Regions from separate parts of the Arthrobacter arnarulunnguaqae genome, predicted to be linked through region 3. Evidence: predicted binding sites of a transcription regulator. Region 3 holds the regulator's gene; each other region holds the start of a gene.
What was found. The regulator LexA, encoded in region 3, represses DNA repair genes until DNA is damaged. The targets are predictions, from matches to a motif close to TCGAACANNTGTTCGA.
Positions count from the first base shown of each region.

Region 1: ACHAAJ_RS07680 (shikimate dehydrogenase) is a predicted target of LexA. The motif match lies at 1,495-1,510, and genes of this name have one in related genera.
Region 2: ACHAAJ_RS13485 (DUF6504 family protein) is a predicted target of LexA. The motif match lies at 1,512-1,527, and genes of this name have one in related genera.

Region 1 is NZ_JBIMER010000006.1:60,673-63,943, reverse strand. Features, by position in the region: gene ACHAAJ_RS07690 (glycosyltransferase family 4 protein) at 1-51, shown strand, start outside; gene ACHAAJ_RS07685 (MFS transporter) at 82-1,428, opposite strand; gene ACHAAJ_RS07680 (shikimate dehydrogenase) at 1,596-2,468, shown strand; gene ACHAAJ_RS07675 (bifunctional sugar phosphate isomerase/epimerase/4-hydroxyphenylpyruvate dioxygenase family protein) at 2,471-3,271, shown strand, end outside.
Region 2 is NZ_JBIMER010000018.1:33,815-37,085, reverse strand. Features, by position in the region: gene ACHAAJ_RS13490 (DNA polymerase III subunit alpha) at 1-1,094, opposite strand, end outside; gene ACHAAJ_RS13485 (DUF6504 family protein) at 1,091-1,402, opposite strand; gene ACHAAJ_RS13480 (VOC family protein) at 1,608-2,060, shown strand; gene ACHAAJ_RS13475 (SOS response-associated peptidase) at 2,101-2,859, opposite strand; gene ACHAAJ_RS13470 (glutaredoxin domain-containing protein) at 2,895-3,164, shown strand; gene ACHAAJ_RS13465 (S-(hydroxymethyl)mycothiol dehydrogenase) at 3,271-3,271, shown strand, end outside.
Region 3 is NZ_JBIMER010000001.1:176,879-180,149, forward strand. Features, by position in the region: gene ACHAAJ_RS00785 (ATP-dependent DNA helicase) at 1-923, shown strand, start outside; gene lexA (transcriptional repressor LexA) at 951-1,670, opposite strand; gene ACHAAJ_RS00795 (LysM peptidoglycan-binding domain-containing protein) at 1,970-2,368, shown strand; gene ACHAAJ_RS00800 (histidinol-phosphate transaminase) at 2,503-3,271, shown strand, end outside.

The sequences.
Region 1 (3,271 bases), on a different contig from region 3:
GTCAAGTCCCGCCAACTCCACGCCGAGGCCCTCGGCTACATCGGACGGTAGACGAGGGCCTCGTGCCGGCAATGACTGCGGCTAGACGCCGACGGACGCCTTCTTCAGGCCGAGCTCCGACGTCGGAATCCGGTAGCTTTCGCGCGCGGTGAGCGCCGACCCCGCGGAAACCAGCGCGATGATCGCCGTGAAGATGCTGATCCGCACCCAGCCGCCCTCCTGGATGCCGCCCAGGGCGGCGACGATCGACGGCGCGAAGCCGGCCATCAGGAAGCCCAGCTGGGTTCCGATCGCGAGGCCCGAGAACCGGACCTTGGAGCTGAACATCTCGGCGTAGAAGGACGGCCACGTCGCATTGGCCGCGGCGTAGGCGAAGGAGAACACGCAAATGGACAGCGTGAACTGCAGCAGGGTGTTTCCGGACTCCATGGACAGCAGGTAGAACGGCATGATCACCGCGCTCATCAGGGCGCCGTAGATGAACACCGGCTTGCGACCGATGCGGTCCGCGAGCATGCCGAACAGGGGCTGGGTGAACAGCGCCACCACGTTGCCGGCCACCACGAGCCAAAGCGTGATGGAGGAATCCACGTCGCCGACCTCCTTGCCGTACGTGATGGCGAGCGTCCCGTAGACGGTGGAAACGGCGGCGATGAAGGCGCACAGCACCACGCGCAGGACGTCGCGCCAGTGGTTCTTGAGCAGCACGCCTACCGGGAGCTTGACGATCTCGTTGTTGGCCTTCGCGTGTTCGAACTCCGGGGTCTCGTGCAGCGACCGGCGAATGAAGTAGGTCACGATGACGACGACGGCGGACAGCCAGAACGGGATGCGCCAGCCGATGCCGAACTTGATCTCGTCCGGGAGCGCGACGACGGGGACGAAGACCAGCGCGGCGAGGATCTGCCCGCCCTGGGTACCGGTGAGGGTCCAGGAGGTGAAAAACGAGCGGCGGCTGTCCGGGGCGTGCTCCAAGGTCAGCGAACTGGCGCCGGCCTGCTCGCCGGCGGCGGAGAGGCCCTGCATCAGGCGGGCAAGCACCAGGAGTACCGGGGCGAGCCAGCCGACCTGGTCGAAGGTGGGCAGGCAACCGATCATGAAGGTCGCCACCCCCATCAGGACCAGGGTGAACATCAGGACCTTCTGGCGTCCGATCCGGTCGCCGAAGTGGCCGAGGATCACTGCGCCCACCGGGCGGGCTATGTAGGCGAAGCCGAAGGTCGCCAGGGACATGACGGTCGCGTTGGCGCCGGCGTCCGGGAAGAAGACGGTCGGGAAGATCAGCGCGGCGGCCGCGCCGAAGATGAAGAAGTCGTAGTACTCGACCGCGCTGCCCATGAAGCTGGCCAGTGCCGCCTTCACCGGCGTGCGGCCCGCGGTTTCCTCCACCTCCGGCGACGGCGGCGTCGCATGGCTTTCGTGGGTCATGGTGTCTCCTTGGCTGTGGGGGCCGACGTGGGGAACGCCGGCCCGGGTTTTCCGGTTGCGCGGTATTCGCACAGCTGTACGGAATGCGTACAATTAGGTCTAGACTAGAGCTACGTCACACCCCTTGGCAACACCGGACCGTTTGCGTCCGGGGAATAGGACACACGGTGAGCACTTTTGGAGAGTCGTACCTGATCGGTCTGATCGGCGACGGCGTCACGCCGTCGCTCACCCCGCCCATGCACGAGGCCGAGGCCGACGCGCAGGGTTTGCGCTACCTGTACCGGCCGGTCGACCTGTCCGCCATCGGCCGGCCGGGGACCGACGTCGGCGAGCTCCTGCGCGCGGGCCGCGACCTGGGCTTCAATGCCTTCAACGTCACGCATCCGTGCAAGCAGGAGGTGCTGCGGCACCTGGACACGGTTTCGGCCGATGCCGAGCGCCTGGGTGCAGTCAACACCGTGTTGGTCCGCGGGAAAAGGTTCCACGGCGAGAACACCGACTTCTCCGGTTTCGCGGGCGCCCTGCGCGGCGGCCTCCCGGACGCGGAACTCGGCCGCGTGGTGCAGCTGGGAGCGGGCGGCGCCGGCGCCGCCGTTGCCTATGCGCTCCTGGCCTCGGGCGTGCGCCACCTGACGCTCATCGATGTGGACGCCGAGCGCACCCGGGAGCGCAGCGACGCGCTGGCGGCGCAGTTCCCGGACCGCACGGTCCAGGCCCACTCCCCCGACGCCATCGCCGCCGAGCTCGCCGCGGCCGACGGGTTCGTCCACGCGACTCCGGTGGGGATGCACCAGCACCCCGGCATGCCCGTGGACGCCGCGCTGCTTGAAGCGCGGCACTGGGTTGCCGAAGTCGTCTACCGCCCCGTGGACACGGAACTCGTGCGCGCGGCGCGGGACATCGGGTGCCGGGTGCTCGACGGCGGCCACATGGCGGTCGGCCAGGCCGTCGACGCGTTCCGCCTGATCACGGGACGGGAACCGGACGCCGGGCGGATGCGAGCGCACTTCCTGGATCTCTTGGCGAAGGGCCTCTGAGCATGCGCACCTCCATCGCGACCGTCTGCATCAGCGGGACCCTCGAGGACAAGATGCTGGCCTGCGCCCGGGCCGGCTTCGACGGCATCGAGATCTTCGAGCAGGACCTCGTCGTCAGTCCGATGTCCCCTCAGGAGGTCCGCGCGCTGGCGGACCGGCTGGGCCTGACGCTGGACCTGTACCAGCCCTTCCGCGACTTCGACGGCGTGCCCGAGGAGTTGCTGGAGGAGAACCTGCGCCGGGCGGAAGCCAAGTTCCGGCTCATGAACCGGCTCGGGGTGGAAACCATGCTGGTGTGCAGCAACGTCGCGACTGCGACCATCAACGACGACGCCGTAATGGCCGCCCAACTGCGCCGGCTCGGGGAGCTGGCACAGCGGTTCGGCGTGCGCATCGCCTACGAGGCGCTCGCGTGGGGGAAGTTCGTGAACACCTACCGCCACGCCCAGCGGATCGTCGACCTGGCGGACCACCCCGCGGTCGGGACGTGCCTGGACAGCTTCCACATCCTGTCCCGCGGTGACGACCCCGCCGGCATCGAGGACATCGACCCGGCGAAGATCTTCTTCGTCCAGCTGGCGGACGCCCCGGTCCTGGCCATGGACATCCTTTCGTGGAGCCGCCATTACCGCGTGTTCCCGGGTCAGGGCGGATTCGACCTTCCCGCGTTCCTCGGGCATCTGGTCCGCGCGGGCTACTCCGGGCCGGTCTCCCTGGAGATCTTCAACGACACGTTCCGCCAGTCCAACGTGGAGCGCACCGCCGTCGACGCCCTGCGGTCCCTGTTGTGGCTTCAGGACCGC
Region 2 (3,271 bases), on a different contig from region 3:
AGGCGGGAGATGGTGTCGAGTTCCTGTTCGAGGCGCCCTCGCACTCCGGGGGCGTCCAGTCCGCGGGAAAAGAGCCGGTTGGCCCCGGAACCGCAGCGGGCAGCCAGCTCCGTGGAAGGATCCCCGGAGATGCCGATCACCGAAGCCTCCGGCACCACCGGCATCCCCCAGCCGGCATCCGAGACGGGGTCCAACCGGCACCAGTCCGCCACAGCTTCGGTGTCCCGGAGCAACCGGGAGGCGAGAGGTGCGCCGTCCCCCGATTCGGTGGCGATCTCGCGGGCGAGTTCCGCCATGGCGGCGGGTTCCCGCAGCCAACCCTGGCCGTTGGGTTGGAGATCCCGCAACGCGTCCAACGAACTGAGGGCACGCGCCGAATCCAACACATCCGCCGTCGCGGCGCCGTCGGGATCCGCATAGCGCACCGCGTTGCTCAGGATCGCCCTGATGCCGCAGTCCCGTGCCGTCTTGACCATGCGCACGGCGTGCGCGGTGCTCAGTTTCTCACCGGGCGCACTGCGGTGCGTCACCGCCTCCACCGCCAGGGCGCCCGCCGGCAGAGCATCCCGCCAGCGGCCCAGCAGTGTGCGTGCGAGGCCGTAGTTGCGGCGCAGTGCCGCCGCACCGACGTCGGACTGGGGTCCGGCGAGCACCATCAGCACCGGTTCGCCGGCGGGTCCGGCCGCATGGCGCGCCAGTTCCGCGCGGGTGACCCCGACCGGTTTTTTGCCGGCGGCCCCGGTGCCCGCGTGGGCGGCGGAAACCAGGCGGCACAGGGCGCTGTATCCGGCCCCGGAGCTCCGCCCGCGAGCCAGGACCAGCACCCGTCCCCCCGCACGGGGAGGCAACGGGCGTCTGGAGGGCGAAGCGTCCGGGTCCGGTTCGAGCACGGCCAGGCTGACGCCGACAATCGGATCCAGTCCATTCTCGAGGCAGGCCTTGAGGTGCTTCACCGTCCCGAAGAGGCCGTCCCTGTCGGCGCAGGCCAGCGCGTCGGAGCCGTTCGACGCCGCCCGGCGCGCCAACTCGTCCGGCCACGAGACCCCGTAGTGGGCGCTGTAGGCCGTAGCGACGTTGAGATGGGTGAAACTCACGCGCTCTCTTTCAACGCGTCGTGGATGCGGATCAGCCTCCACCGGCCGGTCTCCACCTGACGGGAGACGTCGAACGTCAGAAGCGGGCCGCGGACCGTCTGGCGGACCTGCAGCCTCCAGATTTCGTGGTCGACCAGGCCGGGGCCGCGCCCTCGTTCGGCGCGCACCTCCTCCGTCCACCATTTGCGGCGCTCGAACCAGCGCACCGGTTGCGCGGCGACCCGGTATTCCCGGCCCTGCCAGCGCATGCGCAACGGCAGGCCGGCCGGCGTGCATTCGACTTCCACCGACTGCGTGAACAGGCCCATGGGGCCACCTCCATATCCGTGTCCCGGGGCGTGAGAAGAACCCGGGAGCACCAATGTGAACGGGAAGTCGACGCCCCTGGGAAGCGGTGGGACGGCAACTCCATTGTATTCGAAGAGATGTTCGAATAAAAGATCACGCTACGTGAGGCCGCCGACATTTTGCGTTCGACTACCGGCACGGGGCGCCCGCGCCTAGGCTGGCCGCATGGACACGCCCCCAACCCGCCCCGGCATACCGAACATCTCTGCCGTGACCCTCGGTGTGCGCGACGTGGAGGCCTCCCGCGACTTCTACGTCGAGGGGCTGGGGTTCCGGCCGCTGCAGCACCTTCCCGGCGAGATTGCCTTTGTGGCAGCGGGCCACGGCCTGATGCTCGCGCTCTGGAACGTGGACAGCATGCCCGGGGAATACGGAGAGGTCGGCTTCGGGAACCAGGCGCCCCCGGTCTCCTTGGGGCACAACACGGACAGTGCCGAGCAGGTCGACCGGCTCTACCGGCTTGCCCTGGCCGCCGGAGCCGAGGCGGTCAATGCACCCTCGCTGCGGGACTGGGGCGGCACCAGCGCCTGCATCGCCGACCCTGACGGCTACCGCTGGGACTTCGTCCACAACCCGGCCTTCAGGACCGGTCCCGCCGGACGCGTGGAACTGGGCTAGCCTCCCCGCCGCGCCCGTGCCGGTGCCCCTTTGAAACCGGTCAGAACAGGCCGTCGACGGCTTCCACGAGCTCGGGGTTGTCGTTCCGCACGTTTCCCACGGCCCGGTCGACCGCCCGCAACTCCCACTTCGCGGCCACCGGAAAGGCCCCGTCCCGTGCCCACGCAACCAGGGACGCCGCGTCAGTGTCCCTGGGATCAAGCCAATCGGCAAGGGTTCCGCGGTCCAGCGGCAACGGGAGCCTGTCGTGGAGCGCCGCGAGTTCCTCGAGAACCGGATCCGCCGACCCGGGTTCCGGCGACGGCACGGTGAGGATCGACGTCGACAGCAGCCACTGCCCCGGCTCGCCATCCTCCATCGTCGGGTCCTTCCACCACTCGTAGAGGCCCGCGAACAGGATGAGTGAACCGTCGGCGGGCCGGACCAGGTACGGTTGCCTCGTCAGCGACTTGCCCTCGCCCGTCTTGAGCCACTCGTAGTACCCCTCGGCGGGAACGGCGCAGCGGCGCGCCTTCACCGCCTTGCGGAACGACGGTTTCTCGACCACGGTCTCGCTGCGCGCATTGAACGACCTCACACCGACCGACGGTTCCTTGGCCCACGCCGGAACCAGTCCCCACTTCGCCACGTGCAGTTGGCGAACGCGCTCGCCGTCGATCAGGCGCTCCAAGACAATCGGCACGTCCGAGGTCGGCGCCACGTTCCACGATTGCCGCAGCTCCATGGCCTCGTCGGCCTCCGCCTCCAGTTCCGCAACCAGATCACCGACCGCCCGCGCCATCACGTATCGTCCGCACATGGAATAAGACTCTCACAGCGGTCGTTGACGCCGACATGACAACAGCGAACCTTCAGGACTACGTGCCCGCCGACGGAACCGTCACGATGTTCACCACCTCCTGGTGCGGATACTGCCGCAACCTCAAACGCGCCATGGACGCCGACGGCATCGCCTACCGCGAGGTCAACATCGAGGAGGTCGCCGGCACCGCCGAAATCGTCGAGTCCTTCAACGGCGGCAACCAGACGGTCCCCACCCTGGTCTTCCCCGACGGAACCGCCGTCACGAACCCGCGCATCGAGCAGGTCCGCGAACGCCTGTAGCGCGCGTGTGATTGGATGATGGCGTCGGCATCCCGCGGGGGCCGGCGCCATGACCGTTTCACTACCCGATGGCCGCCGCTCGCGGTCGAGAGGATGGACCCTCCCCA
Region 3 (3,271 bases):
ACCGCTTCGAATCGGCCCAGGATTCCCGCGAGGTCCTGTGGGCATCGCGTTCCGGGACGTTCACTCCCGGACAGGGGTTCACCCAACCGGACGAATCCACTCCGGCGACCCTGAACGTCGCCCCGCTATCCGTCGCGGGCCGTCTGCGGGAGGGATTGTTCGACGGAAGGACGGTCATCCTGACGTCGGCGACACTCGCGATTGGCGCGGCCTTCGAACCGGTTGCCGGTTCGCTCGGCCTGCTGGGCGAAGGTGCCCCCAGCTGGACCGGAGTCGACGTCGGAAGCCCTTTCGACTATCCCCGCCAAGGCATGTTGTACGTCGCCAAGCACCTGCCGAAGCCGTCACGGAGCGTGTCGTCGGAGACGCTTGCCGAACTCGGGGATCTCATTCGCGCCGCGGGCGGGGGGACGCTCGCGTTGTTCTCGTCCCGTCGGGCAGCGGAGGAGGCCGCGGAGGCTTTGCGTCCGTTGGTTGACCAAGAGATCCTCTGCCAGGGCGAATCGGGTATGGCCGCCCTCGTCAAGCGGTTCGGCGAGGAAAGGGACACCTGCCTCTTCGGAACCATGACCCTGTGGCAGGGGGTTGACGTGCCCGGCCCGGCATGCCGCCTCGTGGTGATCGACCGCATTCCGTTCCCGCGCCCCGACGACCCGCTAGCCACCGCCCGGAGCAGGGACGTGGCCCGTCACGGCGGAAACGGCTTCATGGCAGTCTCGGCAAGCCACGCCGCCGTTCGTCTCGCCCAAGGGGCGGGACGACTGATCCGCTCCACCTCCGACCGGGGAGTGGTGGCGGTCCTCGATTCGCGGCTGGCCACAGAGCGGTATGGCGGCTTTCTCCGCGCCTCGTTGCCTCCGATGTGGGCAACGACGGACAAGAAGACTGTGCTGGGCGCGTTGGAGCGGCTTGCCGGTTCCTAGGTGCGTGCGGGCGGCGCCGGGCAACCGCTAGAGCGAACGCATCACCGAGACGACCTTTCCCATGATGGTCGCGTGGTCGCCCAGGATCGGCTCGTACTGGCGGTTTTGCGGCAGGAGCCACGTGTGCCCGTCGCGCTGCCGGAACGTCTTGACCGTGGCCTCGTCGTCCAGCAGGGCGGCGACGATGTCGCCGTTCTCGGCGTTCTGCTGGCGGCGCACCACCACCCAGTCACCGTCGCAGATGGCCGCTTCGACCATCGAGTCCCCGCTGACCTTGAGCATGAACAGCTCACCATGGCCCACGAGTTGGCGCGGAAGCGGCATGACGTCCTCCACCGTCTGGTCCGCAAGGATCGGTCCGCCGGCCGCGATCCGACCCACCAGGGGCACCATTGCGGTGTCCGACGACGTGCTCAGTTCCGCCACCGGCATTCCGTTGATGGCCATCAGGTTCGACTCGGCGGATTCCGCGGACACTTCGCCGTCGCTCAACGTCAGGGGCATCAGAATCTCCATGGCACGGGGACGCCGGGGGTCCCTGCGTATGTAGCCCAGCTTCTCGAGCTGTGCGAGTTGGTGGGTCACGCTCGAGAGACTGGCAAGGCCCACTGTGTCGCCGATCTCCCGCATCGACGGCGGGTATCCGTGATCGGCCACCGCGCGCTGGATGGTTTCGAGGATCTTCTTCTGCCTGATGGTCAGGCTCTTCGGTGTCCGCCGCGGCGCCCGATTCTCCATTGTGCTCATGCCCTGCCCCGTGCCTCTCGTCCCTGCGTTGCCGGATGCCCGCCCAACCTGTCGGTGCCCGGTGGTGAACTCAATCCCACTGGCTTCCTTTCCGCCAACGCTAGTGGAACGGAACCCGCTTTCAAAGGTTTGTTCGATCGTGTCTCGACAATCGTCGTCCAGGGATGCTAAAAATGGAACAGAACAAATTCGAAGATAAGTTCGAACAGGAGTTTCGAAGAGACGAAAGCCTGCCCCGAACCCGAACGGATTGGAACCTCCCGCGAAATCAGCGGGCGAAGCAACATGAAAGGCAAGTCATGGCTCAGATAGTGCTTCCCGCAGCTTTTGTTCCCCCGGCCCGCCCCGAGGCGAACGCGCCAGTCCACGCGGTCCGGTCCACGCAGGCATCGGTGCGGCTCACACGTCGCGGGCGTTTCCTGCTCATCGGACTCCCCGTGCTCCTGGGAGCCACGGCCTTGCTGGTGCTCCTTGGTGTATTCACGGCTCCCGTGATGGCCGCGGGTACCGGCGAAGCGACCCCCGTGCTAGCCGACACGGTGACGGTCTCCGAGGGGGAGACCCTCTGGGGGCTCGCGGCCGAATTCGCACCCAATCGCGATCCACGCGAGGTCATCTCCGAAATCGCCGAACTGAACAACCTGGCGGGTTCCAAGCTCGTTCCGGGTCAGGAACTGTTCGTCCCGACCGGCGGCTAGACGCCAACACCGCGCGGTCCCGACCGCACCTCCCGATCTGCGCCACTGGTCCGGCCCGCCCGGCAGTGCCCGTTTGTGACCGGCGCGGGGTCGCGGATTGGAGCCCTCCGTGAAGACGGCACTAGAATCGTCCGGTGAGTGATCAGCTTCGACGCCTGGCCAAACTACCGCTGCGGGACAATCTGAGGGGCCTCGAGCCCTACGGTGCGCCCCAGCTGGACGTGCCGATCCTGCTCAACGTGAACGAGAACACGCATCCCGTCCCCCCCGAGGTCAGTGCGGCGATCGCCGCGGACGTGGCAGCGTGCGCGTCGGGCCTGAACCGCTATCCCGACCGGGAGTTCACGGAACTCCGCGAACGGTTGGCGGCCTATCTCGGGCACGACCTCGACCCGTCCAACATTTGGGCCGGCAACGGCTCGAACGAAGTGCTGCAGCACATTCTCCAGGCTTTCGGTGGCCCGGGACGGACCGCGATGGGGTTCCCCCCCACGTACTCCATGTATCCGCTTCTGGCCAGCGGCACGGACACCGCTTACGCGGCAGGAGTCCGCGCCGACGACTTCGGCCTTTCGGCCGAGTCGGCGGCGGAGCAGGTCGCGGCCTCCGGGGCGAACATCGTTTTCCTCTGTTCGCCGAACAACCCGACAGGAACCGCACTGGGACTGGATGTCGTCGAAGCCGTCTACGACGCCGGCGAGGCCAATGATGCGATCGTCATTGTCGACGAGGCCTACGCGGAGTTCTCCCTCTCCGGCACCCGTTCTGCGCTCGACCTGTTGCCGGACCGCGACCGGCTCATCGTCTCGCGCACCATGAGCAAGGCCTTCGCGCTCGCGGGCGCAAGGGTCGGCTATCTGGCGGCCGCGCCGGAAATCGCCGATGCGCTTCGCCTGGTGAGGC